DNA from 3 places in the Shewanella sedimentimangrovi genome. Region 3 is predicted to be linked to each of the others. Evidence: predicted binding sites of a transcription regulator. Region 3 holds the regulator's gene; each other region holds the start of a gene.
What was found. The regulator NrdR, encoded in region 3, represses ribonucleotide reductase genes. The targets are predictions, from matches to a motif close to AAACACNANATNTNGTGTTT.
Positions count from the first base shown of each region.

Region 1: the regulator NrdR is predicted to act here: its motif matches at 7,826-7,845, upstream of nrdA (class 1a ribonucleoside-diphosphate reductase subunit alpha).
Region 2: the regulator NrdR is predicted to act here: its motif matches at 3,197-3,216, upstream of nrdD (anaerobic ribonucleoside-triphosphate reductase).

Region 1 covers NZ_CP071502.1:2,118,068-2,128,874, reverse strand. Annotated here, with positions in the region: gene sppA (signal peptide peptidase SppA) at 1-1,093, opposite strand, end outside; gene JYB85_RS09235 (NADPH-dependent 2,4-dienoyl-CoA reductase) at 1,257-3,275, shown strand; gene JYB85_RS09230 (YciI family protein) at 3,376-3,840, shown strand; gene yfaE (class I ribonucleotide reductase maintenance protein YfaE) at 3,859-4,218, opposite strand; gene nrdB (class Ia ribonucleoside-diphosphate reductase subunit beta) at 4,187-5,317, opposite strand; gene nrdA (class 1a ribonucleoside-diphosphate reductase subunit alpha) at 5,384-7,672, opposite strand; gene JYB85_RS09210 (HAD family hydrolase) at 8,081-8,755, opposite strand; gene ubiG (bifunctional 2-polyprenyl-6-hydroxyphenol methylase/3-demethylubiquinol 3-O-methyltransferase UbiG) at 8,748-9,461, opposite strand; gene gyrA (DNA topoisomerase (ATP-hydrolyzing) subunit A) at 9,871-10,807, shown strand, end outside.
Region 2 covers NZ_CP071502.1:1,601,014-1,611,820, reverse strand. Annotated here, with positions in the region: gene JYB85_RS06820 (YibL family ribosome-associated protein) at 64-420, opposite strand; gene nrdG (anaerobic ribonucleoside-triphosphate reductase-activating protein) at 472-972, opposite strand; gene nrdD (anaerobic ribonucleoside-triphosphate reductase) at 1,017-3,134, opposite strand; gene rssA (patatin-like phospholipase RssA) at 3,409-4,392, opposite strand; gene JYB85_RS06800 (DEAD/DEAH box helicase) at 4,651-5,973, shown strand; gene JYB85_RS06795 (DUF3010 family protein) at 6,020-6,457, shown strand; gene JYB85_RS06790 (M48 metallopeptidase family protein) at 6,462-6,965, shown strand; gene JYB85_RS06785 (hypothetical protein) at 7,061-7,438, shown strand; gene JYB85_RS06780 (peptidoglycan DD-metalloendopeptidase family protein) at 7,509-8,798, opposite strand; gene JYB85_RS06775 (AAA family ATPase) at 8,929-10,807, opposite strand, start outside.
Region 3 covers NZ_CP071502.1:1,140,003-1,150,809, reverse strand. Annotated here, with positions in the region: gene JYB85_RS04875 (phosphatidylglycerophosphatase A family protein) at 13-507, opposite strand; gene thiL (thiamine-phosphate kinase) at 507-1,466, opposite strand; gene nusB (transcription antitermination factor NusB) at 1,565-1,969, opposite strand; gene ribH (6,7-dimethyl-8-ribityllumazine synthase) at 1,985-2,461, opposite strand; gene ribBA (bifunctional 3,4-dihydroxy-2-butanone-4-phosphate synthase/GTP cyclohydrolase II) at 2,610-3,713, opposite strand; gene JYB85_RS04850 (riboflavin synthase) at 3,837-4,490, opposite strand; gene ribD (bifunctional diaminohydroxyphosphoribosylaminopyrimidine deaminase/5-amino-6-(5-phosphoribosylamino)uracil reductase RibD) at 4,527-5,654, opposite strand; gene nrdR (transcriptional regulator NrdR) at 5,686-6,138, opposite strand; gene glyA (serine hydroxymethyltransferase) at 6,242-7,495, opposite strand; gene ettA (energy-dependent translational throttle protein EttA) at 7,720-9,387, shown strand; gene JYB85_RS04825 (HD-GYP domain-containing protein) at 9,479-10,744, opposite strand.

The DNA of each region.
Region 1 (10,807 bases), 980 kb from region 3:
TGAAACGGGCCTTGCGCAGCAACTCGGATGTGCTTTCACCACCAATGTCGCCGGGAGCCTGGTAGCCATTGAGTATGGTGCCCTTGGCAACCACTATGGCCACACTGTCCATAGGGGCAAAAGAGGGGCTTGGCGCCACCAGCTTGGCATATTCATCGTAATGGATGGCAAGGAAGCCGTTGCCTTCTTTGGCCTTGCCAACCTTGTCTACCATGGCAACGCGGAATTCCTCGGCACTGGCCAAGGCATCGACCCAGCCCATGTCCAAGGCCAATTTGGCAGAATCACCCTCGGCGGCTTCCAGCTTGGCGAGATAGGTGTCACCGTCGAGTACCAGGTTCTCGGCTGGTATGCCACGGTTGTGGCTGACGGTGTCGGCAAAACTTTGCCAGATATCACCGAGCAGGGCGCCGCTGGCTTCCTTGGCTTCCTTGGACATGTCATCGCGGATGAAAGGCTCAACAGCTGATTTATAGGTGCCGACGCGGAACACGTGGGTCTTTATCTTGAGTTTTTCCAGTGCCGATTTGAAGAACATCCGGTAGCTGGCGAAACCGTCGAGGGATACCATGCCCTGGGGATTTAGATAAATGGTATCGGCATAGCTGGCCAGCAGATACTCTCCCTGACCGTACCAGTCACCTATGGCAACCACGGACTTGCCGGCTTCCTTGAATTTATTCAGGGCTGTGCCCACTGCCTCAAGTTTGCTGATGCCGCCGCCATGGAGGTTGGCCAGATCCAGCACTATGGTGCTTATTCTGTCGTCATGGCTTGCATTTTCAATAACATACAGAAGTTCAGACAGCAGTACTTCGGCATCTTCTCTGTCGCGCTTGTTCTGCATTAACAGACTTTCGATGGGATCCACAGGACGGGCCTGATCAACCAGGGTACCGTTGAGATCCAAAACCAGCGCCGAACCGGGCTCTACCCGGGTTTCTTCGCTGCTGCTGAGGGCTATGATAACGCCGATAAACAGCAGCAGGAAAACGGGGAAAAACACCAGGTTGATGATGAGCTTGCGAACAAAATTAATGGTGTTCCAGATAAGCGCTAAGGTATTGCGGGTTGTTAAGGGTTTACGGGCCATCTGCCACTCCTGAAATATGATCTGCCGTTATGTTACAGCAATTTAGCTATGCGGGCGACGCGCAATTGTAAAGGTTTTTAACATGCGGCCACAGGTGCCGGTTGAGCTTGGCGGGTTCTTTGGGTATGCTCCATTAAATCACCTGTTTTAAAAGGATGTTTGAATGCCGTTTCCACATCTGTTGCAACCCCTTGACCTGGGCTTTACCCAATTGAAAAACCGGGTATTAATGGGATCGATGCACACCGGTCTTGAAGAAGAAAAGGGCGGTTTTGAAAAATTGGCCGCGTTTTATCGTGAGCGTGCCGAGGGCGGTGTTGGTCTGATTGTGACCGGCGGTATTGCGCCCAATTTTCGTGGCCGTTTGGCTCCCCATGCCAGTCAGCTGAGCTTTTCCTGGCAGGTCAGGAAACACAAAATAGTAACGGATGCGGTGCACCAGGCCGGCGGCAAGATCTGTATGCAGATCCTGCACGCGGGCCGCTACGGCTACCATCCTTTTTCGCAGGCGCCGAGCAAGATAAAAGCTCCTATATCGCGCTTTACCCCGTCCGCCATGTCGCCACGTCAGGTTCGCTGCACCATTAAAGACTATGCTACCAGTGCTTCACTGGCTCGCAAGGCCGGTTACGATGGTGTCGAGGTGATGGGCTCAGAGGGTTACCTGATTAACCAGTTTATTTGCCAGCGCACCAATAAACGCACCGATGAATGGGGTGGCAGTTTTGACAACCGTGCCCGCTTCCCGTTGGAAATCGTTAAAGCCATAAGGGCCAAGGTCGGCAAAGACTTTATTATCATCTTCCGCCTGTCGATGCTGGATCTGGTGGAGCAGGGCTCCAGCTGGGATGAAGTAGTGCAATTGGCCAAGGCACTGGAGCAGGCGGGTGTCAGCATTATCAATACCGGTATCGGCTGGCATGAAGCCAGGGTGCCGACCATAGCCACCAGCGTGCCCCGGGCGGCGTTTTCCTGGGTGACCGAGAAGCTCAAGCGCGAGGTGAAGGTACCTTTGGTGGCGACCAACAGGATCAACACCCCGGAAATCGCTGAACAGATCCTGGCATCGGGCCAGGCGGACATGGTGTCCATGGCCAGGCCTTTCCTGGCGGATCCTGAATTCGTCAATAAAGCCGCGGCGGACCGAGCCGATCTGATTAACACCTGTATCGGCTGTAACCAGGCCTGTCTGGATCATACCTTTCAGCTCAAGCGCGCCACCTGTCTGGTGAACCCCAGGGCCTGTTATGAAACCGAGCTCAATCTGAGCAAAACAACGGCGCCCAAACGCATTGCCGTCATGGGCGCAGGCCCCGCGGGCTTGGCATTCTCCGTCAGTGCGGCTGCCAGAGGCCATAAGGTAGTGCTGTTTGAGGCGGCTTCCGAAGTCGGTGGCCAGTTTAATCTGGCTCGCAGGATCCCCGGCAAAGAAGAATTCAACGAGACCATCCGCTATTTCCTCACTCAACTCAAGGAAACCGGTGTAGAACTCAGGCTCAATACCCGTTTGGATGCGGACACGTTGAAGGCCGAAACCTTCGACGAAATTGTCATCGCCGCCGGTGTGGTACCGAGAAAAGTGAACTTACCGGGTTTTGACTCTCCCAAGGTGGTGACCTATCAACAGGTACTGCGCGGTGAAGTGCCGGTGGGTGAGCGGGTTGCCCTGATGGGGGCCGGTGGTATCGGGTTCGACATGGCCCACTTCCTCGGCGAAACATCCTCGGCGACCCTGGACAGGGACCGCTGGCTTAACGAGTGGGGGATAGACAAGGAATATCGCACCCCCGGCGGCCTGAAAGTCCCGGAAAAGGCCCACGGGCCCGAGCGTAAGCTTTACCTGTTGCAGCGCAAGACCTCCAAGATGGGCAAGGGCCTTGGCAAGACCACGGGCTGGATCCACAGGGCCGTGGTGAAACAGCACGGTGTGGTGGAAAAAACCGGTGTCAGCTACGAGAAGTTTGACGAGCAGGGACTGCATATCAAGGTGGGAGAGCAAAGCGAAATTCTGCCGGTGGACACCCTGGTGCTCTGTGCCGGTCAGGAGTCGAACCGTGAGCTGGTTGCCGCCATGGAGGCCACGGGCAAGCCGGTTCACCTGATAGGTGGCGTCGATGTGGCCGCCGAGTTGGACGCCAAGCGCGCTATCCGCCAGGGAACCGAATTGGCGGCACGAATTTAGTCACACGGTTTCACTGACAAACGCCCGCAGCCGCGGGCGTTTTGCTATGCTAAATTCACGTTTGGCTGATAAGAACAAGCAAGAAAACAAGGAGATGATAATGAGACATCTGATAGCGGTGTTAACGCTCGTAGTGCTCAATGGATTGCTGTCCATGCCCGCATTAGCCGGTGACAATTCACAGTACGATCCGGCCCTGGCAGAGCGCGCCGGTGCCGATGAGTACGGTATGAAGCAATATGTGCTGGCGTTTTTAAAGAAGGGGCCCAATCGTGACCGGTCCAAGGAAGAGGCGGAAAAGCTCCAGCGGGACCATCTGGATAACATAGGCCGCATGGCCAAGGCCGGTAAACTGGTGCTGGCGGGGCCTTTTTTGAATGATGGTGAGTTGCGGGGGATCTACATTTTCAACGTGCGAACCGTGGAAGAGGCCAAAGCCCTGACCGAAACCGATCCTGCCGTTCAGGCCGGAAGCCTGGTGATGGAACTCTTGCCCTGGTATGGCAGCGCGGCTTTGGTGGAGGTGAATGAACTGCACAAAAAAATGGCCAAAAAGGCCATCTGAGCCATTTGGTGTTGGCTATCAGTCGATGAGCAGATGTTCGGCCTGGGGATGCAAACTGACGGGGCGGTTGACCACGTCGGCCCCCTTGGCAGATAGGTCGAGATCCAAATCTTTACTGGGCACGCAGCAACAGGGCAGGCATTCGTCTTCGCCAAGCACGGCCAATGGTTCGGTCAGGTAGCGCACCGAACCACTGATCACCCGGGTCTTGCAGGCACCGCAGTAACCACTGCGGCACTCGGAAAACACCTTAATCTTTTTAACTTCAAGGGCCTGCAGCAAGGTGTGCTGCTGTCCATTAAACAGCAGCACCGGCTGGCCATTGAGGCTGACTATGGGTGCCTTGTTACAGGTCAAAGTCGAGGAACTCATTTTCATCAACTGCAGCATCAATCTGACCCACCAGATAGGAAGAGACTTCCACTTCCTGGGGCGCGACCTGTACCGCGTCGCTTTCAAGCCAGTTCTTCATCCAGGGCAGCGGGTTGGTCTGCTCACCGTAAGGTTGCGGCAGGTTAACCGACTTCATGCGCTGGTTGGTGATGAACTCCACGTATTGGCAGAGGATCTGCTCGTTGAGGCCGATCATTGAGCCATCTTTGAACAGATACTTGGCCCATTCCTTTTCCTGCTCGGCGGCACGGACAAACAAATCATAGGCCTGCTGCTGACACTCGATGGCAATTTCAGCCATTTCGGGATCGTCCTTGCCACCCTGCATCAGGTTGAGAATGTGCTGGGTTGAGTTGAGGTGCAGGGCCTCGTCACGGGCAATGAGGCGAATGATCTTGGCGTTGCCTTCCATCAGCTTGCGCTCGGCAAAGGCGAAGGAGCAGGCGAAGCTGACATAGAAGCGAATGGCTTCCAGGGCGTTGACCGACATCATGCACAGGTACAGGGCCTTTTTCAGCTCCCGCAATGTGACCTGAACCTCTTCACCGTCGATCATGTGGGTGCCTTCGCCCAGCAGTTCGTACACCTGGGTCAGCCTGATCAGTTTGTCGTAATAGGCGGCGATGTCGGTGGCGCGCTTGAGGATCTGCTCGTTGCCCACTATGTCGTTAAACACCACTGAGGGATCCGTGACTATGTTACGGATAATGTGAGTGTAAGAACGGCTGTGGATGGTCTCGGAGAAGGACCAGGTCTCAATCCAGGTTTCCAACTCCGGCAGCGACACCAGCGGCAGGAAGGCCACATTGGGTGAACGGCCCTGAATGGAGTCCAGCAGGGTCTGATACTTGAGGTTGGAAATAAAAATATGCTTCTCGTGATCGGGCAGAGCCGCATAGTCAATCTTGTCGCGGCTGACGTCCACTTCTTCCGGACGCCAGAAGAAGGACAGCTGCTTCTCGATTAACTTCTCGAATACTTCATAACGCTGTTGGTCGTAACGGGCGACGTTGACCGACTGACCGAAGAACATGGGTTCGCGGGTCGCGTCATTGGGGGTTTGACAAAATGTACTGTAAGCCATGGTTCGTATTCCGGGCAAAAGGGGGCAAAGGCCCCCGTTAACACCAAAGAGTTGTCTGACGGCGCATCAGATCTTGCAGGCGCCGCCGGCGCAGCCGTCATCTTCTTTTTCAACACTGGTGATGTCGTCGTGCTGATCGGTCGCACCATCACGGGTGTTATGGTAATAGAGCGTCTTGACGCCAAGCTTGTAGGCGGTCAGCAGGTCTTTGAGCAACAACTGCATCGGCACCTTACGACCTTCAAAGCGGGCAGGGTCATAGTTGGTGTTGGCCGAAATCGCCTGATCGACGAACTTCTGCATTATGCCCACCAATTGCAGGTAACCGTCGTTGCCTGGCATCTGCCACAGCAACTCATAGTTGTGCTTGAGGCTGTCAAAATCCGGTACCACTTGCTTGAGCTGACCGTCTTTACTGGCCTTGACCGAAATCAGACCACGGGGTGGCTCAATACCGTTGGTGGCGTTGGAGATCTGCGAAGAGGTCTCGGACGGCATCAGCGCCGACAGGGTGGAGTTACGCAGACCATAATGTTTGATATCGCTGCGCAGCGCTTCCCAATCCAGGTGCAGTGGTTCGTCACAAATCTTGTCCAGATCGCGCTTATAGGTGTCGATTGGCAGTATGCCCTGGGCGTAAGTGGTTTCATGGAACGCAGGGCAGGCACCTTTTTCCTTGGCCAGATTCATTGACGCCTTCAGCAGGTAGTACTGAATGGCTTCAAAGGTTTTGTGGGTCAGGTTGTTGGCGCTGCCATCGGAATACTTCATGCCGTTTTTCGCCAGGTAGTTGGCGAAGTTGATGACACCTATACCCAGGGTACGACGGTTCATGGAGGCTATGTGGGCCGCCTTGATGGGGTAGTCCTGGTAGTCCAGCAGGTTGTCGAGGGCACGTACCGCCAGATCCGCCAGGTTTTCCAGCTCTTCCAGATTGGCAATGGCGCCCAGGTTCAGTGCCGACAGGGTACAGAGGGCGATTTCACCATTGGTGTCATCGACACTTTCCAGCGGCTTGGTGGGCAGGGCAATTTCCAGACACAGGTTGGACTGGCGAATTGGGGCCACCTTGGCATCGAACGGGCTGTGGGTATTGCAGTGATCCACGTTCTGGATATAGATACGACCGGTTGAGGCACGTTCCTGCATCATCAGCGAGAAGAGTTCCACTGCCTTGAGGGTCTTCTTGCGGATGGCCGGATCCTGCTCATACATCTGGTACAGGCGCTCGAATTCATCCTGATCTTCAAAGAAGGCATCGTAGAGACCTGGTACGTCCGAGGGGCTGAACAGGGAGATGTTTTCACCCTTGATCAGGCGCTGATACATCAGTTTGTTCAACTGCACGCCGTAGTCCAGATGACGGACTCGGTTGTCTTCCACGCCGCGGTTGTTTTTCAGTACCAGCAGGGATTCCACTTCCAGGTGCCATATGGGGTAGAACAGGGTGGCCGCGCCACCACGGACACCGCCCTGGGAGCAGGACTTCACCGCGGTCTGGAAATACTTGTAGAAGGGCAAACAGCCTGTGTGGAAGGCTTCGCCGCCACGGATTGGGCTGCCCAGGGCACGAATACGACCGGCATTGACGCCGATACCGGCACGCTGACTGACGTACTTCACTATGGAAGAGGCAGTGGCGTTGATGGAATCCAGGCTGTCACCGCACTCGATCAGTACACAGGAGCTGAACTGGCGGGTTGGGGTGCGCACGCCTGACATAATGGGCGTGGGCAGAGAAATCTTGAAGGTCGACACCGCGTCGTAGAAGTCCTTGATGTACTTCAGGCGGGTTTCCTTCGGATAACCGGCAAACAGACAGGCGGCCACCAGGATATAGAGGAACTGGGCACTCTCATACACTTCGTGGGTCACGCGGTTCTGTACCAGGTACTTGCCTTCGAGCTGTTTAACCGCGGCATAGGAGAAGTCCATGTCACGCCAGTGGTCGATATAGCTGTCGAGTACGTCCAGCTCTTCCTTGCTGTAGTCGGCGAGGATGTGCTGATCGTATTTACCCATTTCCACCAGGCGTACCACATGGTCGTACAGCTTGGGCGGCTCGAATTGGCCAAAGGCCTTCTTGCGCAGGTGGAACACGGCCAGACGGGCCGCCAGGAATTGGTAATCCGGAGACTCGGGGGAGATCAGGTCCGCCGCGGCCTTGATAATGGTTTCATGTATGGCTTCGGTTGGAATGCCATCGAAGAATTGCAGATGTGAGCGCAGTTCTACTTCGGAAACGGAAACGTTTTTTAAGCCCTTGGCTGCCCAGGTAACGACGCGGTGGATCTTGTCGAGATTAATTGTCTCTCTTTCGCCACTGCGCTTTGTGACTGTCATGTTGCTGTTCATTGAAGATAGGCCTTGGTTCTTTTCACTGTAAATATGATTGGCGCCACCGTACGTATCCTTGTAAACAATCAATCTGGAATACCGTTAACCTACATCTGGCAGACAAGCTGTACTGGCTAAGCGGGGCATTTCTAGTGTGTCTGATTGCTGTCAATACACAAGATATGGTGCTTATTTAAATCTAAGATACAAGATAGTGAGGTGGGGGGCCATTTGCAAGTAAGAAATTGGTGTAGATCTTGTGGATATCTTGAGGATAAAAAAAACGTTAGTGGAAGCTAACTTCAGAGGGCAATTTTTCCCTGCGCTTAACATCGGCTGGCGATTATTTTGCCAGTTTGAGATCCGGTGCGATCGCTTTTTTAATGGGCGATCGCAATAAGATCGTCATAATTCTCTGTGGCGAATTTAGCCGCGATTGCGGATTAATTGCACCAACTCCAAGGGCGAATTCAGCCGATATTCCACTGGCCAACTGTCAATATCGTCTTGCTCGCCCAAATAGCCCCAAAGGGCGAGGACCGGCGCCATACCTGCGTTTACCGCGGCCTGCATATCACGCTCGGCGTCGCCCAAATACCAAATATCCGCCGGCGCCACCCCCAGTTGCTGCGCCGCCAGTAACATGGGCGCCGCATTGGGTTTGGCCATCAGAGTGCTGTCTCCGCACACTATGGACAACAGCGCGCTTTCTATTCCCAGGGATCCCATCAAGGGGCGGCAAAAGCGGGCGGCTTTATTGGTAACAACCCCAACAGGGATCCCTGACTGTTCGAGTTCTTTCAGCAGTTCGGCCATGCCTGCAAACAGCACGCAATGCTGGCCGTTGATACGGGCATAGTGGCGTAGCAGCGCATGTTGCAATTCGTATTTCATCGCCTGGGGCTGCATCGGCGCGCCGGCTTCAACCAGTGCCAGGCTGCCGTGGGAGGCCACATGACGCATTTGCGCCAGCGAAACCTCCGGTAAGCCGAAGTCACTTAACGCCAGGTTGAGTGCCTGCACCAGATCCGGTGCCGTATCCACCAGGGTGCCATCCACATCAAGCAGTACCCCCTGGGGGCGCAGTCGGAGATCAGTCAAGGGGTTTTACCGTGGCTATCATATAGTTGACATCCAGGTTCTGGGTGTAGCCGAACATGCCGCTCAACGGGTTGTAACGGATCCCCAGGGCGTCGCGATTGAGCAGGGCGGTATTGTCTACCATGGCCATCAATTCAGATGGCTTGATGAACTTGCCGTGGTCATGGGTGCCGACGGGTAACATCTTCAGCAGATACTCAGCGCCGAGTATGGTTTCCACATAGGAGCGCAGATTGCGATTGATGGTGGAAAAGAACACCCAGCCACCGGGTTTGACCATGTCGCAGCAGGCCTGGATCACTGACTGGGGATCGGGCACATGCTCCAGCATCTCCATGCAGGTGACCACGTCATAGCTTTCCCTGTGACTGTCTCTGTGTTCTTCGGCCGTCTGTTGTACATAGTCAATACTGACGCCGGCTTCCAGTGCATGCAGTCTGGCGACATCCAAAGGCTCTGCTCCCATATCCAGCCCTGTCACTCTGGCGCCGATACGGGCCATGCTTTCCGACAATATGCCGCCGCCACAGCCGACATCGAGTACTGCTTTGGCAAAGATGCCGCCGGCGGTCTTGTCTATATAGTTGAGCCGCAGGGGATTGAGTTGATGCAGTGGCTTGAACTCACCTTCAGGATCCCACCAGGTTGCAGCCATCTTTTCAAATTTGGCTATTTCATTGGCATCGACATTGGCGTGCTGAGACATATATAGAGTCCATTTTTTCGCAGATGGATAAGGATGCGCCCATTATAGCGATTTGCCCCCGGTTAAGAAGCCAAACTTTGCCCTTTATTGCCCGCTTAATTGGCATATTTGGCGCTTTAATGAGCAGGGAACATTGAAATTGGATACTTAATCTACAAACACCCCGGATTTATGGCGCGAACACTGTCGGTACTTAAAGGCAATTCCTTAAATATTCCGCTGAATTTATTAGTGAAAGTGTAATCCGGCCCCCTGATATCATGGACAATCCGAGCCCCATGTTACCAAGATGCAAAACAGGGGCTTCCGACAATAAATTACTGTGTTAGAATGCCAAATCACGTTTATTGGCTCGACAAAGACACGGAATGCCGGCTTGTCAGCTATTTTTCAGGGGATCGAGCAGTTTATGACTGATTTGGCTTCATCAATTTCGCCAATTAATATCGAAGACGAACTCAAGAATTCGTACCTGGATTACGCCATGAGCGTGATCGTGGGCCGGGCATTGCCGGATGTGCGTGACGGTTTGAAACCCGTGCATCGTCGCGTGCTGTTCGCCATGAGCGAGTTGAAGAACGACTGGAACAAGCCCTACAAAAAATCCGCCCGTGTGGTCGGTGACGTTATAGGTAAATACCACCCACACGGCGACAGTGCCGTGTACGACACCATAGTGCGGATGGCGCAACCTTTCTCCCTGCGCTACACACTGGTGGACGGTCAGGGTAACTTCGGTTCCATCGACGGTGACGCGGCAGCGGCCATGCGTTATACCGAAATCCGCATGGACAAGCTGGCTCATCAGCTGCTGGCCGATCTCGACAAAGAAACCGTCGACTATGTGCCCAACTATGACGGCACAGAACAAATTCCTGCGGTGCTGCCAACACGCATTCCCAACCTGCTGGTAAACGGTTCTTCCGGTATTGCCGTGGGTATGGCCACCAACATTCCGCCACACAACATCAATGAAATCATTCAGGGTTGTCTGGCGCTGATTGAAGATCCCGAGTTGCCGATTGAGCAACTGATGGAATACATCCCGGGTCCGGATTTCCCAACAGCCGCCATCATCAATGGCCGCAAGGGTATTGAAGAGGCTTATCGCACCGGCCGCGGCAAGGCCATCATGCGTGCCCGTGCCGAAGTCGAAACCGAAGACAGCGGTCGCGAGCGCATTATCGTTACCGAAATTCCTTACCAGGTAAACAAGGCTCGTCTGATAGAAAAGATTGCCGAGCTGGTGAAGGATAAGAAGCTGGAAGGCATCAGCGGTCTGCGTGACGAATCCGATAAAGACGGTATGCGTATCGTTATCGAGATTAAGCGCGGCGAAGTGGGCG
Region 2 (10,807 bases), 460 kb from region 3:
TCGGGAGCCCTATTCTAAGCACTTTTGGCTGGTACAGGAATACCCAAGTGATTAACTGGGATATCAGAAAGGTTTGGGCGCAAAACCCGTCACCTCGGTCAGGCCCATCTGCCTTCCCAGGGCCGTCATGGGATGAACCACCACCAGTCCCTTGACCGATTTTTTCAGCTTACCCATGTCGGCCTGTTCGGCCTTGGTGATGGCGCGCCTGAACGGTAAATCCTTGACTTCACCGGCCTGTTTGCCCAGTTCCCGGCTTTGTTGCTGTTTGACACTGGCGATACGTTTGGTTAGGGCCGCCATTTCCTGCTTGAACTGCGCTACCACATGCTGATCGCCCCGCTGCTCGGCAGCGGCGAGCTTGCGGCGGAATTTATCGAGCTTATCGTTAAGCTCATGCAGTTCTTGTTTCAAATTCATGCTGTTACCTATTCAATACCTTAATGCACCTGCGTGGTGCCAAGGGAGGCATTATAACAGCGAAGCGCCTGCCTGGCGTGAATTATTTGGCTTGAGGGTCAACACCCGCTGGTTGCTGCTGCCGCGCCAGGGCAATCCCGGTGACAGCAACTCCTGCACAAAGGGGCCATCCACCAGCACGTCCACCAGCTCGACCACAGCGCGCTGTGCGTCGCTCAGGTTTTCATGCACATAGCCGGTCCAGAGCCAGACATCCTTGCCCGGGCATTCCCGCCGCACCCGCTGCAACAAGGCGCCAACGGCGGCCAGATTCGCCGGATGCAGGGGATCGCCACCGGACAGGCTGAGGCCCCGGCGCGGGACTCGCGTGTCGTTGAGATCGTGGATCAGGGTATCGGCCATGGCCTTATCGAACACCTGCCCGCTGCGCAGATCCCAGGTGGACTGGTTATAGCAACCGCGGCACTGGTGTTCGCAGCCGGCCACAAACAGTGTCACCCGGGTACCCGGACCATTGACCACATCGAGCGGATAGTATTTGTGGAAGTTCATCTGTGCGCCCTCGGGGGCGCCAAAGCGCCCCTTGTGGTTCAGGATTAAAGGTGTTTGACCCGGCGTTTAACCTCTTCCTGCTTGCCATGGTTAAACGGCCTGGCGTCCGGGCTGCCAAGGTAACCGCAGACCCGACGGGTCACAGATACCCGGCTAGGTTCATGGTTGCCACAGGAGGGGCAGACGAAACCCTTGCTGGTACAGGAAAACTCGCCGGTAAAGCCGCAGTCGTAACATTCATCGATGGGCGTGTTGGTGCCATAGTAAGGTACCCGGCTATAGCTGTAGTCCCACACGTTCTCCAACGCTTCCAGGTTGTGCTGCATGTTGGGGTATTCGCCGTAACAAATGAAGCCACCGGTGGCCAGCAGCGGATATGGCGCCTCGAAATCAATCTTGTCGTAGGGCGTAACCTTCTTTTCCACATCGAGGTGGAAACTGTTGGTGTAATACCCCTTGTCGGTGACACCGGGGATCACCCCAAACTCACTGGCATCTATCTTGGCAAAACGGCTGCACAGACTCTCGCTGGGAGTGCTGTAGAGACTGAAGCCATAACCGGTTTCGGCCTTCCAGCGCTTGGTGGCCGCCTGCATATGGGCCACTATGTCGAGCGCCTTTTGCCGCAGCCGGGCCGAATCGTAAAGGTGCTCTTCGGTGCCGTAGAGGGCATTGACGGTTTCGTGCAAACCAATGTAACCAAGGGATATTGAGGCGCGGCCGTTTTTGAAAATGGGCGCGATATCATCATCGGCCTTGAGCCTGACACCACAGGCGCCTTCCATATAGAGGATCGGCGCAACCCTGGCCTTAACCCCCTGCAAACGCTCGATACGGGTGTCGAGTGCCGTCCTCGCCGTGGCCAGACGTTCATCCAGCAGGCGGAAAAACTCGCTCTCATCGCCCTTGGCCAGCAAGGCAATTCGGGGCAGATTGAGGCTGACTACCCCCAGGTTATTACGGCCTTCGTGTTTGAGCTCACCATTTTCCTCATAAACCCCGAGGAAACTGCGACAGCCCATGGGCGTTTTAAAGGAGCCGGTCACCTTCTCCACCTGCTCGTAATTGAGGATGTCGGGATACATGCGCTGGGATGCACACTTCAACGCCAGTTGCTTGATGTCATAGTTGCAATCGCCGGCCTTGTGGTTAATCCCATCGCGAATGGCAAATACCAGTTTGGGGAATACCGCCGTCTTGCGATTACGTCCCAGGCCTTCGAGCCGCACCTGCAGGATTGACTGTTGGATTAACCTCGATTCCCAGCGGGTTCCCAGGCCAAAGCCAAAGGTGACAAAAGGGGTTTGGCCATTGGCGGTGTGCAGGGTATTGACCTCGTACTCCAGAGACTGGAATGCGTCGTGGCACTCTTTCTCTGTCAGGGCGATGGCGTAATCCTTGGCATCCTTGACACCCCAGGTCAGCGCGGTTTGGTAATGCTTCTCGTAGCTCTTGGCCACAAAGGGCGCCAGCACTTCATCGATGCGGTTGATTGTGGTGCCACCATAAATATGGCTTGCCACCTGGGCTATGATTTGCGCCGTTACCGCCGTGGCGGTGGAAATGGATTTTGGAGTCTCAATCTCGGCATTGCCCATTTTGAAGCCCCGGGTCAGCATGCCTTCCAGATCGATAAGCATACAGTTGAACATGGGGAAAAATGGTGCGTAATCAAGATCATGATAATGAATATCACCGGCCTCGTGGGCGGCCACCACATCCTTGGGCAGAATATGGCGCTTGGCATAGTGCTTGGCTATGATGCCGGCCAGCAGGTCCCTTTGGGTAGGGATGACCTTGGAGTCCTTGTTGGCATTTTCATGCAACAGGGCGGCGTTGGTCTGCTCCACCAGTGAGCGGATCTCCTGATTGAGCCTGCTGCTGGCCTCGCGGCACACGTCCCTGTCGTGACGGTACTCAATATAATGGCGGGCGACCTCCTTATAGGGGCCTTCCATCAGACAGTTTTCCACCGCCAACTGCAGCTCGTGGATGTGCACCTGCTGCAGGTGACTGACACCGGCATGCACCACTGCCGCCACTGTGGCGGCGTAGTCCACGTCCTCAATTCCCTCATGGGCAGAGGCCGCGATCACGGCATCACGGATACGGGTTTCATCAAACGGGGCTTGGCAACCATCCCTCTTTATCACGACCGGCATCTTCATTCCCTCTTGGCTCTGTTGAAATAAGCACCACATCATCTAGTGCTTTATATAGGCACAAACACAATATGTTGCGTATTAAGCGGCAAAGTGAATGACAATACCTTGATCTGGATCATGTAAGAAAACGCCTGTTGCCACAGGCAAAAATAAGCGATATTTTCGCTTCCAAGCCCTTGACCGAGCCGAATCCCACGGGTAGGAAAGCCGCCCTTTCAGACTGCTTCCGACAGAGAAATCAGCCGCAAGCATTTGAATTTAAAATGCTTGTTTATCGTCCCAGGGCTGCTTCAATCAAATGTGCCGACGCCATTACCGCGGCCTCGCCGGCGGCAATGGCTTCCCGGGCTCGATGGAACTCCATAGTGCCGATATCATTGACCTTGGGCAGCAGGCAGACATCGGGCGGATCCCCCATCAAGCGGGCCCGCTTGTGTCTTTGTTCGAGGATTTCCATGGACTGCGACATCACCGCCCACATGCCGGGATCGGAGTTGTTTCCAAGGGCAAATTTGTCGCTGAGATTGGAGACGTATTCCTTGCCGCGGGCGAGCAAATCCATAAAGCCATTGCCCTGGGATTCCAGGGCCCGGGACTGCTCCAGCGCCGACGACGTCTCGCTGCGGATCTCAATCGGAAATTCCGCATTGCGTTGGCGCCTGTGACCACTGAGATCGACGGCGATAACCACATCCACATCCATGGCGCGGCACACAGACACGGGCACGGGATTGACTACGGCACCGTCCACCAGCCAACGCTCCCCCAGGCGCACCGGCGGCAAAATGCCGGGCATGGAGCAGGAAGCCCGCACCGCCTGGCGCAGATCGCCTTCACGGATCCAGATTTCCTGGCCGCTGTAGAGATCCGTGGCCACGGCCGCAAAAGGAATGGCAAGGGCCTCAATCTGCAAGTCGCCAATGTGTGATTGCAACACATCAAACACCCGCTCGCCGCCGATAATGCCACCGCGGCGCCAGCTTAAATCCATCAGCCCCAGTACATCCCAGCTGGAAAATCCACTGACCCAGTTATCCAATTCCTGCAAGCGACCATTGGCATAGGCCGCCCCCACCAGGGCACCGACCGAACAACCGGCCACCTTATCGGGTTTCACCCCCAGTGCCAGCAAGGCCTTCAGAACCCCAATGTGGGCCCAACCCTTGGCGGCACCGCTGCCCAATGCCAGCCCTATGGTGGGAGACTTGGAGCTTGTATGGTTGCTGGTGCTGTTGGGGGCTGGCTTTGGGGTCATATGCTACGTCCTTTTGTGATACCGCTCAGATGGCAACTCCGGCGCGAATTGCCTGAATGCCATCAAGGTTAACAGCTTGGCGGGCGCATGAAAACGGCCACGACAGCAAGCAATTAGCGCAGGCAAAGCCGGTGTTCGCCGGCAGACTTTTGTCCGCCGGGGCTCATAAAGTTCGTGGCCGGGGCGCCAACTTGAGGGTATAATGTCCGGCTGAAATTTTTACCCGTGCCAAAAGCGCACGCCAACGGAGCCCTTCCTTTGCAATTTAGTGATTTTTCCCTCGACAAGCGTCTGCTGCAGAGCCTGAAACACATGGGGATAGAAACCCCCACAGCCGTCCAGGCCGGGGCCTTGCCCATCGCCCTCGCCGGCAAAGACTTGATGGCCTCATCCAAGACGGGTTCGGGGAAAACCCTGGCATTTTTGCTGCCGGCGTTGCAAAGGGTGATAGCGACCCGGGCACTGAGCAAGAAAGATCCGCGGGTGTTGATCTTGCTGCCGACCCGGGAGCTGGCCAATCAGGTTTATGCCCAACTCAGGCTCTTGGTGGCCAATACCCAGTACCGGGCTGCCAGCATTCTGGGAGGGGAAAACTTCAACGATCAGGCCAAGGCACTGGCAAAGGAACCGCATTTTATAGTCGCCACCCCCGGACGCATTGCCGATCATCTGGCCCAGCGCCATCTGTTTCTCAATGGTCTGGAGCTGCTGATCCTGGACGAAGCCGACCGTATGCTGGATCTTGGCTTTGCGCCCCAGCTCAGGGCCATCCATGCCGCCGCTGACCACAGACGGCGTCAAACCCTGATGTTTTCCGCCACCCTGGATCACAACGAGATCCATGCGCTGGCGGCCGAATTGCTCAACAATCCCGAGCATCTGGCCATAGATGCGGTCCACAGCGGTCACAAGGATATCAGTGAGCAGATTTTCCTTGCCGATCACCTGGACCACAAGGAAGCCCTGCTGCTTAAGCTGCTCGAAAGCCATCCCCATAAGCAGGCCATCATCTTTACCGCCACCCGCAGTGATACCGAGCGTCTGTCACAGCTGCTGCAGTCCAAGGACATCAAGGCTGCGGCCCTGTCCGGTGAGTTGCGCCAAAACCAGCGCAACCAGATCATGGATCAGTTCAGCCGGGGTCAGCAGCAGGTGCTGGTGACCACAGATCTGGCTTCCCGCGGTCTGGATCTGCTCAATGTGTCCCTGGTGATTAACTTCGACATGCCCAAGTTTGCCGAAGAATATGTGCATCGCATCGGCCGCACCGGTCGTGCCGGTAACCAGGGCGATGCGATTTCCCTGGTGGGTCCCAAGGACTGGGACAATTTCCTGGCGGTACAAAAACTGCTGCGCCGTGAATTTGATTTCAGCACCCTTGAGGGACTGGAGCCCAAGTTCAAGGGATTGGCGCCGAAAAAGCCTTCCCGCAGCAAGCCGGCAGCAACGGCCAAACCCAAAAGCAAACGTCCGGCCAAGACCAACGCGCCAAAAACCGCGCCCAAGCGGGACAAACGCTTTATTTCCGGCGTGGATGTGGGTGATGCGCCCATGGTCAAACGCAAAACACCGGCAGCCTGATGCCAACAGAATTCCAGTTTAAAATCAATTTATTAATAGGTGTAACATGAAAGTATGTGGCGTTGAACTCAAGGGCAGCGAAGCCATTATCAGTCTGCTGAGTAATGAAGGTGATACCTTCAATGTACCGGAGTGCCGCAAACAGTCCTTCACTGTCTCGGCATCCGAAACCCAGGAGGCCATCAGTGAGTTCCATTTTGCCTTCAAAAAGCTGATGGAAGATTACAAGGTGGAACACCTGGTCATCATCAGTCGCGAGCAAAAAGGCAAGTTGGCAGGCAGTGCCACCAGCTTTAAGCTTGAGGCCGCCATTCAGCTGGCTGGATTACCCGTGACCCTGTTGTCACCCGTCAGCATCAAGGAACAACTCAAGCGCAACCCGCCCCAGGTGGATTACGATGCGCTGGAGCTGAAACGCTTCCAACTGCCGGCGTTCGAGGCCGCCTACGCCTACATTAACGGTCGCATCTACGGCAAGCTCTGAGCCGATGCAATCCCTGCCCTATCTGGCCCATTACAGCGACAGTATTCGCCGGCAAGTATCAGACTTGCTGGCGGATAATAAACTGGGTCAGGTATTGGGCCGTCGCTACAGTGCCGAACACGAGATCCGCAGCGATAAGGCACTGTACGATTACACCCAGGCGCTGAAAAGCCGCTTTATGAAAAAGTCACCCCCCATAGCCCGGATCTGCTTCGACGATAAGCTCACCCTCAAACATCAGGCCCTGGGCCTGCACAGTTTCGTGTCCCGGGTTCAAGGGCAAAAGCTCAAGGCCAAACATGAGATCCGTATTGCCGGGCGCCTCAAGCAGGCACCGGAGCCCTTGTTGCGTATGGTGGTGGTACACGAACTGGCGCACCTCAGGGAAAAGGAACACAATAAGGCCTTTTACCAGCTCTGCTGCCACATGGAGCCGGACTATCATCAATTGGAATTCGATCTCAGGCTGCTGCTGACCGCCATCGACGCCAACCAATCACCTTTTTAATCCTGTGACCAGTTCCGCGTATTCAGCAACAAAACTTGACTGATAATGGTTTTCATTTAGAATTCAACCCAATCCAAGCAGCCGGGTTGTTCTCCATGGCCAAACTCAGCAAAAGCATCAGAAAGCTTTGTAAAAAGCATGCCAGAAAGGCCGTGCGCAACAAGGCGACTACCCTGATTGGCAAAGCCCGCAAGCATAAGGTGAAGGAGCTGAAGCAGACCTGGATGGCAGAGCTGCTGACCCAGGGCTGCGACAGCAAAAAGGCCGCCCGCAAGTATCTGAAGCAAGCCAGTCGCATTTCAATTGCGGCCAATGATCCGGCGCCGACAATCCTGTGTCTTACCCCCGCAACCAGTGCCCGCAGCTTTGCCCTTAAGCCTTTCAAAGCCTCACCCTGCTCAGGCTGCGCGGCCCGCCGTGGAGGTCTGTGCCAGTGTGCTCTCAAGTACGCCAGGCGCAACAAGGCCAGCTGAACCCGGATCTTTGCATAAAAAAAGCAGCCAACAGGCTGCTTTTTTTATGGCGAAAAAATGGCCGAAACTCTTATCCCAAACGCATCAGGGCCTGCCGTTCCCGCACCAAAGAGCTGAACTGGGCCAACTCTTTGGCGCTCAGTTGGCTGGCCATGGGAATATTGGCTTTCATGGGGTCAACCGGTTTACCGTTGACGTGGAATTCATAATGCAGGTGTGGCCCGGTTGAACGACCGGTATTGCCGGACAGTGCTATTACCTGGCCGCGGCTGACGCGCTGCCCCTTGTGCACCAGCGCCTTTGACAGATGCAGGTAACGGGTGCGGTACTTGTTACCATGCTCTATGACTATGTATTTTCCGGCAAACTGGTGATCTGTCACCATCACGACCACACCATCACCCGGTGCCACCACCTTGGTGCCTATGGGCGTCGCAAAATCGGTACCGTTATGGGGTGACACATGCCCTGTGACCGGATGCTTGCGTCTTGGGTTATAACGCGAACTTAATTTGTACTGTTTCGCCAGCGGAATGCGCTGGAAGGCCCTGGCCAGGCTCTGGCCCTGCTGGTCGTAGAAGTTGCCATCGGAATGCTGGAAGGCTGTGATATGACTGCGACCGCTGTCGATGCTGATCCCCAGGATTTGGCTGTTACCTGTGGACTCGCCTTCCACAAACTGATCGCTGAGCAGCACAGAAAAGCTATCACCGGCACGCAGGTCCCGGGCAAAATTGAGCTTCTCCTTCAGCAGGGTTTCCACTTTCTGGATTTGCGCTGCATCCAGTCCCATACGCTGGGCCGATACATAAAAAGAGCCGTGGATTTCACCGCTGATAATGCGCTGTTGCCAGTCGCCTTCAATCTCTACTTCATCGACACTGAAGCTGCCGTCTTCGTAACGATTGAATACCACCTGACGGGCGGCGTTAAACCAGAGTTGCAGCTTTTGCAGTTTGCCCTGTTCGTCGGTCCAAAAACTGATGCGGTTGCCCGGCATCAGGGTATCGAGCGCCAGAATGTTAAGATCGGCCTCCAACACCTTGTACATGGTTTGCTGATCGATTCCAGCCTTGGAAAACAGACCGCTGAGGGTGTCACCCGAGACTATGGTACGGACAAAGGCCGGCGTGTGCTCCACGGTCTGGGCCGGCAGGGGCGCACTGGAGATGTCCGGAACCAGGGATTCTATATCCAAATGCACGGGAATACGGCCACTGACCTGGGTCGGGCCGACCGGGGACAGCATGGCGACGCCCATGACCAGGCCCAGAGCCAACATCAAACGCTTGTGCAGCGGCGGCAAGGCAACAAGACGTTCAAGCAGCAAATTGTTCTTTATAGCAAATTCTGTCTGCAACCCTGAATATCCCCGTTTGGTTCGGCTTGGCGGCGAATAAATTCCAGTGAATAAAGCTGCGCGTAGCACAGTTCCAAAAAACTGTTATACCAAATTTTTACAGCAACACAACTGTAATTTATAACCTGACCTAGGGCAGATGCAGGCGAATTTCACTGCCGGCGGCGGCCTTGAGCACATCAATACGGGTCTGCAACTGCTCCTTCATTTCCGAGACGTGGGAAATGACGCCAATCATGCGGCCGCTGGCCTGCAGATCCATCAGGGTCCGAATAGCCATCTCCAGCGACTCCTGATCCAGACTGCCGAAACCTTCGTCGATAAACAGGGTGTCGAGTTTTATCCCCCCGGCGTAGGCCTGGACCACATCGGACAAGCCCAGCGCCAGTGACAACGCCGCCATAAAACTTTCGCCGCCACTGAGGGTTGCCACAGCCCTCACCTTGCCGCTGTAGGCGTCTTCCACCTCCAGCTCCAGTCCCGACGCCTTGTTACCCTTGGCCCTATCTTCCTTGCGCAGCAAACGGTACCGGCCCTTACTCATCAGTTGCAGGCGCTGGCTGGCCTCTCGCAACACATCATCAAGCAGCACGCTCAGGACAAAGCGTTGCAGACTGAGTTTGCTCTGGCTGTTGCCGTTGGCCACATCGGCCAGAGTTCCCACCAGAGCATATTGCGCGTCCAGCGCCCTGGCGCTATCCGCTTCCTGCTGCAATTGTCTGGCGGCATTGCCGAGCTCCTGCATGCGCCCATTGAGCCGCATCCATTGCTCATCGGATTGCTGAAAGCGAGCGTCGGCAGCCGACTTTTGGGCCGTCAGGGCATCCAGTTCCGGTGCTTGCCGCTCCTGCAATTTACGTTGCTGGGCCGCCAACTGTTCCCTGAGACTGTGCCTTTGCCTGTGCCAGTCCTGAATTTCCTGCTCAAGAGACTGTTGCTGTGTCTCACTGCGCCATGCGTCCTCAAGGGCAGCTGTATCGGCAAAACCGGAGGATTGCAGCGCCCGGGAAAACTCAGCATCGGCCTCTGCCAGCCGGCTTGTGACACGTTGATATTGCTGAGCCGTATCCTGAACCGCACCTTTTGCCCGCGCCAATTCATTGGAAGCCTCTTGATGCGCCGATACCAAGCTTTCCTGTTCAGTGGCTATGGAGGTCAGCAAAGTATTGATTGCCTCCAACCGGGCACTGAGGGCTCGGGGATGCTCCAGTTCGGCAAGTGCCTTGGGCATGGCCGCCAGGGTTGCCTTCCTGTTTTCAGTAAGTTGGATGAGTCGCTGATTGGCCTCTTCCACCTGCCGGGCGAGCTGCTCGGTTGTCTGCCGCTGGGTATGCCAGGCTTGCTCGGCCTTTGCTATATCGCCCCTGAGTTTATGCAGTGATTCACTGGCTGAGCTGGCATCGGCAAGGGCTAGTCTGAGCGACTGCAAATGCTGTTCATGGGCAGCCGGGGCTTGGGTCGCGGCTTCCCCCAGCTGTTCACTCAACTGCCTGAATTGCTGTTCCAGCTCCTTTAAGCGGGACTTGGTGTGGCTATAGTTGCTGCGGGTTTCCTGGTACTGCTGCAGAGCCTGTTGCTCCAACAGCCTGGCCGACTCCAACTCTTGCTGCGATGGCAGTTGCACCTCGGTTTGCGCGGGGCTTGGGTGGCTACAGCTGCCACAAACCGGGCATGGACTGCCTTGCTTGAGTTCATTTGCCAACATGGCGGCCTGACCTGTATGCCAGGCAAGCTCAAGGGTTTTGCGCTGGTTTTCGGTCTGTTCTTTGGCGGCCTTGGCTTCCAAGCCCTGTTTTTCGAGATCACCGAGTTGCCGATGGAGCGTCTGTTGCTGGCCCGCCAGAGCGTCCAATTGCCGAACCCGCTCCAGTATCACTTCCTGGCGCGCCAACTGTTCGGTCAATTCCACCCGTAAACTCGCCTTGGCCTCCAATGGGCTCACGGACTCGAGCATGGCTTGTCGGGATGCTTCCAAGCGGGCCAGCTCTTGCAGCCCCTGTTGTTGCTGC
Region 3 (10,807 bases):
GAAGAGTCGGACTCAGCCAAACCAGAAGACCAGGCCCTGCAGACAGGCCCAGGCAAAAATGCCGGCCAGCACATCGTCGGCCATGATACCGAGGCCACCGTGGACCTTGGCATCCAGCACCCGGATGGGCCAGGGCTTGAGGATATCGAACAGACGGAACAGCACAAAACCCGCCAGCAGCCAGTGCCAACCGGCGGGGGCGGCGATGAGGGTGATAAGCAAACCTGCCACTTCGTCCCAGACTATGGCGCCATGATCGTGCACCCCCATGTCGCGGGAGGCCCGATCGCAGATATAAATACCCAGCACCACGGCAACGGCTGTCGCTACCAGGTAGGCCGCCAGCGGCAACTGAGCCAGCAACAGGTACAAAGGAACGGCGGCCAGGGTGCCAAAGGTGCCCGGCGCCTTGCGGGCCAGGCCTGAGCCAAAGCCCAGGGCGAGGAAATGCCAGGGGTTTTTAAGTGACAGGCGTTTGAGCGCCTCATCTTGTGATAAAAAACGCATCAGAAATGTTCAAACCCTTTGAATTCAGGGGTAAAAGGCTCACCGTTGAGCTGCAACTTGAGGCGATTGCCGGCGTTGATCTGGCCGATGCGGACAAACTTGACCCCGGCATGGCTGAGGGCAATTTCCAGGGCGCCGCGTTGGGCTTCTGGCACGGTAAACAGCAACTCGTAATCCTCGCCGCCAGTCAGGGCATAGGCCAGGGCCCGGTCGAGGCTGACCGAGTCCTTGAGCGCCTGGGACAGGGGCAGGTTTTCCACCTCTATATTGGCACCGACGCCGGAGGCCTTGAGTATATGCCCCAGATCCGACACCAGACCATCGGACAGGTCTATGGCGCTGGAGGCCAGGCCACGCAGGGACTGGCCCGCGAGGACTCTGGGCACCGGACGGTAATGGCGCTCGATAAGGTATTCCCTGTGTTCGGGTCGGGTCTGTTCAACGCCGCGCAGCAGATCCAGTCCCAGGGCAGAGTCTCCCAGGGTACCGGTCACATAGACCCAATCGCCCACGTGGGCACCATAGCGGGTCAGCGCCTTGCCGGCCGGAACCTGGCCATGGACTGTGATGCTGAACATTTTCACCGGGCTGGCGGTGGTATCACCACCGATAAGGGCTATGCCGTAGTAGTCGGCGGCCTCGAACAGGCCTGTGCTGAATTCGCTCAGCCAGGCTTCCTCGGCTTGGGGCAGGCTCAGAGCCAGGGTCATCCAGGCGGGTTCGGCACCCATGGCCGCCAGATCCGACAGATTGACCGCCAAGGCCTTGTAACCCAGGGCACGTGCCGGCATATCGGCAAAGAAGTGTACCCCTTCCACCAGGGTATCGCAGGAGATGGCCAGTTGCTTGCCTTCGGCGGGCTGCACCAGGGCGCAGTCATCACCTATGCCATGCACCACATCGCGGCGCAAAGGGCCGCGGCCATTGAAGAATTGATCTATGAGTTGGAATTCTTTCACTGTATTCCCGCTGCCTCGGCCAGGCAGCGCCTCGGAAATCACCAGAATGGACACCCGCCGTAAATGAAAAACGGTACCCTCAGGATACCGTTTTCAGTTTACTTGCGCGCAACCAGCTTATCCAGGATGCCGTTGACGAACTTGTGACCGTCTTCGGCACCGAAGGCCTTGGCCAGCTCGATGGCTTCGTTAATCACTACCTTGTAAGGCACATCCTTGCGGAAGGTCAGCTCATAGGCCGCCAGACGCAGGATGGCTTTTTCTACCGGAGAGACATCATCGAAGTCCCTGTCCAGTTGTGGCAGTAACATTTCATCGAGTTGGGCTTTCTTGGTTGCCGTACCAGCAAACAATTCACGGAAATAAGCGATGTCGACACCGTCGATGTTTTGCTCGGTGAGGAACTCGTGTTCCACGTCCGCGACGTTGTTACCGCTCAGTTGCCATGAATAGATGGCTTGGACCGCCAGACGACGGGCCTTACGGCGCTCAGAAGGCTTCATTATTTTTCCTACTTGTTACAGCTGTGAATCGATTGCTTGCAGCACATTGACCATTTCCAGCAGACCCAGAGCAGCTTCACCGCCCTTGTTGCCTGCCTTGGTACCTGAGCGCTCAATGGCCTGCTCTATGGTATCTGTGGTCAACACACCGAAAGAAACCGGGGTATTGAATTCCAGGGAAACCTGGGCCAGACCCTTGTTGCACTCACCGGCGACGAAATCGAAGTGGGGAGTGCCGCCACGGATCACAGCACCCAGGGCTATGATGCCGTCGAACTTGCCGGAGGCGGCCACTTTCTTGGCGGCCAGCGGCAGTTCAAAGGCGCCGGGTACGCGCACAACAGTGATGTTGTCATCGCTCACCTGACCGAAACGTTTCAGGGTATCAATGGCGCCCTCAAGCAGGCTCTCAACCAGAAAACTGTTGAAACGCGATACCACGATCGCCACTTTGGCAGTTTTCGCTTCGATATTACCTTGTACTATGTGCATTATCTTACCTAGTTCAGCTAAAGCACCCGGCTCGGGGCAACCAGCCTGGGCACCTTACGGCACCCGGGCAAAAAAGTGGCGCTATCATACCACAGGCTTTTGCCCCGTTCCCTATGCAATTTGTTCGAAAACGGGATTTTTGTGTGCCTTACTCGGCCACGTACTCTGTCACTTCCAGACCGAAGCCCGACAGCGAATGATACTTCTTCGGTGAGCTCAGCAGGCGCATCTTACTGACACCCAGGTTCGCCAGAATTTGTGAGCCGACACCCACACGGCGCGAGGTACCTGCCCACTTGGCGGACGCAGGCGCCTGGCCCTTGTCCTCGGCCTCGAAGGCCTTGACCTTGGCCAGGATATCGCTGCTGTGTTCACGGTTACCCAGCAGCACCAGCACCCCACCCTCTTTGGCGATGCGCTCCATGGCCACTTCCAGCGGCCAGCTGCGCTGCTGATCACGCTCGGAGTGCAGCAGGTCGTTGAAGGTATTGGTCAGGTGCACCCGCACCAGTATATCTTCCTTGACCTCGCCTTTAACCAGGGCAAAGTGCAGCTGGTTGTCTATGGTGTCGCGGAAGGTGTGCATTTCAAACTCACCGAAACGGGTCGGCAGGCGGCACTGGGCCTCGCGCACCACTGTGGTTTCTGTGTTGTTGCGGTATTCAATCAGATCGGCAATGGTGCCTATCTTGATGCCGTGCTTTTCGGAGAAGATTTCCAGATCCGGACGACGGGCCATGGTGCCGTCTTCGTTGAGGATTTCCACTATCACCCCGGAAGGCTCAAGGCCTGCCAGGCGGGCCAGATCGCAACCGGCTTCGGTGTGACCGGCGCGGGTCAGCACGCCTCCGTCCTGGGCCATCAGCGGGAAGATATGACCGGGCTGCACCAGATCGGCGGCCTTGGCATCCTTGGCCACGGCGGCTTTGACTGTGACGGCGCGGTCATGGGCGCTGATCCCCGTGGTCACACCTTCGGCGGCCTCGATGGACACTGTAAAGTTGGTGGAGAACTGGGCATTGTTGTTGCTTACCATCAGCGGCAGGTTCAGCTGCTGGCAACGGGCCTTGGTCATGGTCTGACAGATGAGGCCACGGCCATAGGTGGCCATGAAGTTGATGGCCTCGGGGGTCACCAGCTCAGCCGCCATAATCAGGTCGCCCTCGTTTTCCCTGTCCTCATCGTCCATCAGGATAACCATTTTGCCCTGACGTATGTCCTCGATGATCTCTTCGATACTGTGTAGCGCCATTGTAAGACCTTTATTCTGTGCTAATGAATCTGTGCTGTTGAATGGGGTGAATTCTAACCGGCCCCGGGCTAAATACCAGTCCGGTGACCAAAAACCATGACGGGCGCCCACAGCGCCCGTGCCTTATCCGAGAAATCCCGAGCGCGCCAGCAGCTCCATGGTAACGCCGCCGCTGCCCTGCTCTTTGCCTGATTGCATCAGCCGCTCCAGATAGCGGGCAATCTGGTCCACTTCCAGGTTGACCCTGTCGCCGACACTCAGCTCAAGCAGGGTGGTTTCGCTGGCGGTGTGCGGCACTATGGTAAGGCGGAAGCGATTGCCGTCCACTTCGTTGACCGTCAGACTGACGCCATCGATAGTGATTGAGCCCTTGTGGGCTATATAACGCGCCAGCTCAGCCGGGGCTTCAAGCCAAAATTCGATGGCCTTGCCAAGGTTGCTGCGGGATACCACTGTGGCACGGCCATCCACGTGGCCACTGACCAGATGACCGCCGAGGCGGGTAGTTGGGGTCACGGCCTTTTCCAGGTTGACCCGGGCGCCGGGGCGATAGTCACCAAAACCGGTCAGCTTGACCGTTTCGGCAGAGACATCTGCCACATAGCCATCCTTCAGGCACTGCACCACGGTCAGGCACACGCCGTTGGTGGCTATGCTGTCGCCAAGGCGCACGTCACTGAGATCCAGCTTGCCGCTGTTGACCGTGAGGCGAATGTCATCGCCCATACGCTCCAGCCTGCTCAAGGTACCGACGGCTTCGATAATTCCGGTAAACATATACTCTGTCCTAGCTAGTGCTCTGTCCCGGGGCCTTCAGGCCGCAGCGAGTCTGAAAACAAATCGTCTGTCCTGGCCCAGGCGGCGCTCGTCCACCAAAGTCAGGGAAGGTATGGCATCCATGGTCTGAAAGTCCGGCAATTGCAGCAGATCTCGACCATGGCTGCCGAGGATCTTGGGCGCCTGATACAACACCAGCTCATCGCACAAACCCAGCTCAACAAAACTGCCGGCCAGCTTGGCACCGGCTTCCACCAGCACCAGGTTGCAGCTCTGGCCCAAATGGTTGAGCAGCGCGGCAAGATCAATGCGGCCATCGCCCGCGGGCAGCACCAGGGTGCTGACAAAATGGGGCAAGGCCTTGAGCAGCTCAGGCTCATAGGGCGTGGCAGACACCAGGATAATGGGGCTTTCGATACCAAAGAGTTTGGCCTTGGGCGAGATGCGGCAGTTGCTGTCCAGCACCACCCGCACCGGCTGAATAAGCTCGGCCTCGGCAAGACTATTACCCAAACCGCCGAGCTCAGCATGGCGAACATTAAGCGACGGGTCGTCTGCCAGCACTGTGCCTATGCCCGTGATAAGGGCGCAACTTTGGGCCCTGAGCCGCTGCACGTCGCGGCGCGCCTCCGGGCCGGTAATCCATTTGGACTCGCCGTTGGCCAGGGCCGTCTTGCCATCGAGGCTTGCGGCCAGCTTGACCCGCACATAGGGGCGTTTGCGCTCCATACGCGATAAAAATCCCGGGTTAAGGCTACGGGCATCGCCTTCCAGCAGGCCGGACTGCACCTCGATACCGGCATCCTGCAATAATTTAATGCCGCGACCGGCCACCTCGGGATTGGGATCTGTCATGGCCACCACCACCCGCTTGAGGCCGTGCTCAATCAGCGCCTTGGCGCAGGGGGGCGTGCGGCCGTAATGGCTGCATGGTTCCAGGGTGACGTAAGCGGTGGCGCCGCGGGCCTTGTCTCCCGCCTGACGCAGGGCATGGACCTCGGCGTGAGGGCCGCCGGCACGTATATGCCAGCCCTCGCCCACTATGGCGCCATCGCTATCCACTATGACGCAACCCACATTGGGGTTGGGGCGGGTGGTGTAACTGCCGCGCCGCGCCAGCATGATGGCGCGGCTCATCATTTGGGTATCGGTTGCAGACCACATAAAGCTATGCCTGTTATCTGATTTGATGAGATTAGTTCTTTTGCAGCCTGGCGATGGCCTCGCCGAACTCGGACACGTCTTCGAAGGCGCGATACACAGAAGCAAAGCGGATATAGGCCACTTTGTCGAGTTCAATCAGGCTGTCCATCATCAGGTTGCCGATCATTTCCGATGGCACTTCCCGCTCGCCGGTGGCGCGCAGGGTGGATTTAATCTTGGTCAGGGCTTCTTCTATCTGATCCATGGACACGGGGCGTTTTTCCACCGCCCGCAGCATGCCGCCGCGCAGCTTCTCTTCATCGAAGGGCTGACGACTGCCGTCACGCTTGATGACCCTTGGCATCACCAGTTCGGCACCTTCAAAGGTGGTGAAGCGCTCGTGGCACTCGGTGCACTCCCGCCGCCGCCGTACCTGATGCCCTTCCCCCACCAGCCGGGAGTCTATGACCTTGGTATCGGTTGCGTTGCAAAATGGGCAGTGCATGGGGCCTCCTGGTGCGGAAACTGGGCTAATTGGAGCATAAACGCAGCAAATAAAATGGCCGCTTGAGCAGCGGCCATGAGTGTATCCTATTCAGGTTAAAAGGTTAACCGTAAACAGGGAAACGGGCGCACAGTTCCAGCACCTGGCCTTTCACGCGCTCGATAACTGCGTCGTCTTTGGCATTGTCCAGCACGTCACAGATCCAGCCGGTCAGTTCACGGGCTTCGGCTTCCTTGAAACCACGGCGGGTGATGGCCGGAGTACCGATACGGATACCCGAGGTCACGAAAGGTGAACGTGGGTCGTTTGGCACTGAGTTCTTGTTAACTGTGATGTTGGCGCGGCCCAGGGCTGCGTCGGCTTCTTTACCGGTCAGATCGCGACCGATGAGGTCCAGCAGCATCAGGTGGTTGTCGGTACCGCCGGACACTATCTTGTAGCCGCGGGATTTGAACACTTCCACCATGGCCTTGGCGTTGGCCACAACCTGCTGTTGGTATACCTTGAATTCTGGCTCCAGGGCTTCCTTGAAGGCCACGGCTTTACCGGCGATCACGTGCATCAGAGGACCACCCTGACCACCAGGGAATACCGCAGAGTTCAGCTTCTTGTACAGCTCTTCATCGTCCGCGGCAGAGATGATCAAACCACCACGGGGACCGGCCAGGGTCTTGTGGGTAGTAGAAGTCACCACGTGGGCGTGTGGCACGGGGTTGGGGTACACACCGGCGGCAATCAGACCGGCCACGTGGGCCATGTCAACAAACAGGTAGGCGCCAATCTTGTCGGCGATTTCACGCAGCTTGGCCCAGTCAACTATGCCCGAGTAAGCGGAGAAGCCACCGATGATCATCTTGGGCTTGTGCTCCAGCGCCAGGCGCTCCAGCTCAACGTAGTCAATCTTGCCGGCTTCATCGATACCGTAAGGAATGATGTTGTACAGCTTGCCGGAGAAGTTCACCGGTGAACCGTGGGTCAGGTGGCCACCGTGGGCCAGGTTCATACCCAGTACAGTGTCACCGGGTTGCAGCAGAGTCATGTACACGGCCATGTTGGCCTGGGAGCCGGAGTGAGGCTGCACGTTGGCGAAAGTGGCACCGAACAGTTCCTTGGCACGCTCAATGGCCAGGGTTTCCACTACGTCGACATACTCACATCCACCGTAGTAACGCTTGCCGGGATAACCTTCGGCGTACTTGTTGGTCAGCTGTGAACCCTGAGCCTGCATCACGCGGGGAGAGGTGTAGTTCTCGGAGGCGATGAGTTCAATGTGCTCTTCCTGACGCAGGGTTTCATCCTGGATCGCCTGGAACAGCTCGGGATCATAGTCGGCAATATTCATGGTTTTGTTCAGCATTGGTCACTCCAGCTGGCAAATCTTATAGGTAGGGTTGCGCGGTATTCTACTCTGCAAACGGCTTCAAGCCCAGTCGGATGATGATGAAAATCCGTCTCACAGCCAATGACTGTGTTTCATGATGAAAACAGTTTCGCCGTGAAGCGATTCCCCGGCAGCCATCTGGCAGTAACAGAGGCAAATTGGTAAACTGCCGACAATTTTTTTGGATCAGAGAATCTTTCATGGCTCAGTTCGTTTACAGCATGCTCAGGGTCGGCAAGATAGTGCCGCCCAAGAAGCAAATTCTTAAAGACATTTCATTGAGTTTCTTCCCCGGCGCCAAGATTGGTGTTTTGGGTCTGAACGGCTCGGGTAAGTCCACCTTGCTGCGCATCATGGCCGGCCTGGACACGGAAATCGAGGGTGAAGCCCGCCCCATGCCGGGTCTGAAAATTGGTTACCTGCCTCAGGAGCCAAAACTGAACCCGAACCAGACGGTGCGTGAAGCCATAGAAGAAGCGGTACACGAGGCCAAGAACGCCCTCAAGCGTCTGGACGAAGTGTACGCCGCCTACGCCGATCCCGATGCCGACTTCGATGCCCTGGCACGGGAGCAAGGGGAGCTGGAAGCCATCATCCAGTCCCAGGATGCCCACAACCTGGACCATATCCTCGAGCGCGCCGCCGACGCCCTGCGTCTGCCGGATTGGGACGAGAAAATCGAGGTGCTGTCAGGTGGTGAACGCCGCCGCGTGGCCCTGTGCCGCCTGCTGCTGGAAAAGCCGGAGATGCTGCTGCTCGACGAACCCACCAACCACCTGGATGCCGAATCCGTGGCCTGGCTGGAGCACTTCCTGCAGGAATACGCCGGTACTGTGGTAGCCATTACCCACGACCGTTACTTCCTCGACAATGCCGCCGGCTGGATCCTGGAACTGGACCGCGGCGAGGGTATCCCCTGGCAGGGTAACTACTCCAGCTGGCTGGAGCAGAAAGATGCCCGTCTGAAGCAGGAGGCCGCCACCGAAAGCGCCCGTCAAAAGACCATTGCCAAGGAATTGGAGTGGGTGCGTCAGGGTGCCAAGGGCCGTCAGTCAAAGGGCAAGGCCCGTATGAACCGCTTCGAAGAGCTGAACAGCTCCGATTACCAACGCCGCAACGAGACCAACGAGCTGTTTATTCCGCCCGGGCCTCGTTTGGGTGACAAGGTGATCGAAGTTAACAACCTGACCAAGAGCTATGGCGACCGGGTACTTATCGACAACCTGTCCTTCTCTGTACCCAAGGGCGCCATAGTCGGCATTATCGGTGCCAACGGTGCCGGTAAGTCGACCCTGTTCCGCATGCTGACCGGAACAGAACAGCCCGACAGCGGCACTATAGATCTGGGTGAAACGGTACAGCTGGCGTCGGTTGAGCAGTTCCGCGACTCAATGAACGACAAGAATACCGTGTGGCAGGAAATCTCCGGCGGCCAGGACATCATGCGTATCAATAACCTGGAGATCCCGAGCCGTGCCTACGTGGGCCGCTTCAACTTCCGCGGCGCCGATCAGCAAAAGATCATCGGCACCCTGTCCGGTGGTGAGCGCAACCGTGTGCATCTGGCCAAGCTGCTGCAAGCCGGCGGCAACGTGCTGCTGCTCGACGAACCCACCAACGATCTGGACGTGGAAACCCTGCGCGCCCTGGAAGAGGCCCTGCTGGAATTCCCCGGCTGCGCCATGGTTATTTCGCACGACCGTTGGTTCCTCGACCGTATCTGTACCCATATCCTAGACTACCGCGACGAGGGTCAGGTGAACTTCTACGAAGGCAACTACACAGAGTACTCAGCCTGGCTGAAGAACACCTATGGCGCCGACGTAGTTGAACCGCACAGGCTCAAGTACAAGCGCATGACCAAGTAAGCGCTTGCTTCAAGCATAAAAAAGGAGACCCTCGGGTCTCCTTTTTTATGCCGCGTTTCGACTCAGTCAGTGGCACTGAATAGCAAGGGGTTTAACCTTCGTGTGCCAGCAGGTCGAGGATTTCCTGCATATCCAGGTTGAAGTCATCGGCACGGACACATTTGACTATCAGGTCATCGGTCACGGTCGCCAAATCTATGTCCTCTCCCACCTCGAAGCGCTTGGGGCTTATGTGATAGAAGGGTCTGACCCTGGGACGGATAGGGTCATGCGCATTGCGGCTTTCCACTATCGCCAGACGATTGGACTCCAGCTGCACCACAGCGCCCACGGGATAGACCCCCATGCACCTGATGAATTGATCCACCAACTCGGCATCCAGCTCATTATTGGCCGCCAGCGCCCGCAGTATGTTGAAGGCCTTCACCTGGGAATAGCCGTCCTTATAGCAGCGGTTGGCGGTCAGGGCGTCGAAGATGTCGCAGATGCTGATCATGCGGCCGTAGCGGCTGATTTGTTCGCTGCTGACGCCCATGGGATACCCCTTGCCATTGAGTTTCTCGTGGTGCAGGGCCGCCACCTCCAGGCTCAAGGGGCTCAGGCCCGGGGTTTTGCGCATGATGGCGATGGAGTGACTGGCGTGTGACTTCATCACCTCAAACTCCATATCGCTTAGTTTTCCGGGTTTGTTGAGTATGGCGTCGGGCACCATTATCTTGCCCACATCGTGCAGATAGGCGCCTATGGCCAGTTGCTGAATGATGTCCTTGTCCAGCTTCAGATACACGGCAAACATGGTCATCAGCACAGACACGGCCACCGAATGCTCCAGCAAATATTCGTCTTTTTTGCGGATATTAATTACGCAGGCCAGGGCATCGGGGTTGTTGAAGATCACTTCGGTGGATTCAGAGGTGATCTTGTTTACCGAGGGCATGTCCAGCGGCAAGCCGTGCTGGGCGTTATGAAACAGCCCCTTTTGGATGGCCTTGGACTCATCGAAAACCTGCTTGGCCTTGATAATTTCTTCCTTGGCCAGCCCGCGAGATCCACTCTTTCCGGCGCCCGGCACCGCTGCCGGTGCAGGCTTGGGCATCCCGACTTCCCGGGGAGCGAGCGGCTTTTTCAGCGGCGCCGCCTGGGTCTCAGTGGACGCCTGAGCGACAAGGGGCTCTGTGTCGCGGGTTTTGCTGCCATCGATTAACAGCCGCTCCACCCCCTTGCGTCTGAGGGCCTCAATAACACGTTCGCTCTCCAGCCACCCCTGGCTGCGGAGACGAAACTTGTCTTTTGGCGCGGTGATTTCAACGACGTACATGCCGACGCTGACTTCTGCAATGTTATGTTCTTTAAGCATAAATCCACATCCAATGTCACTGTTTCAGCTGGCCGTTCCTTGCCGGGCCGACAACAATCCCGA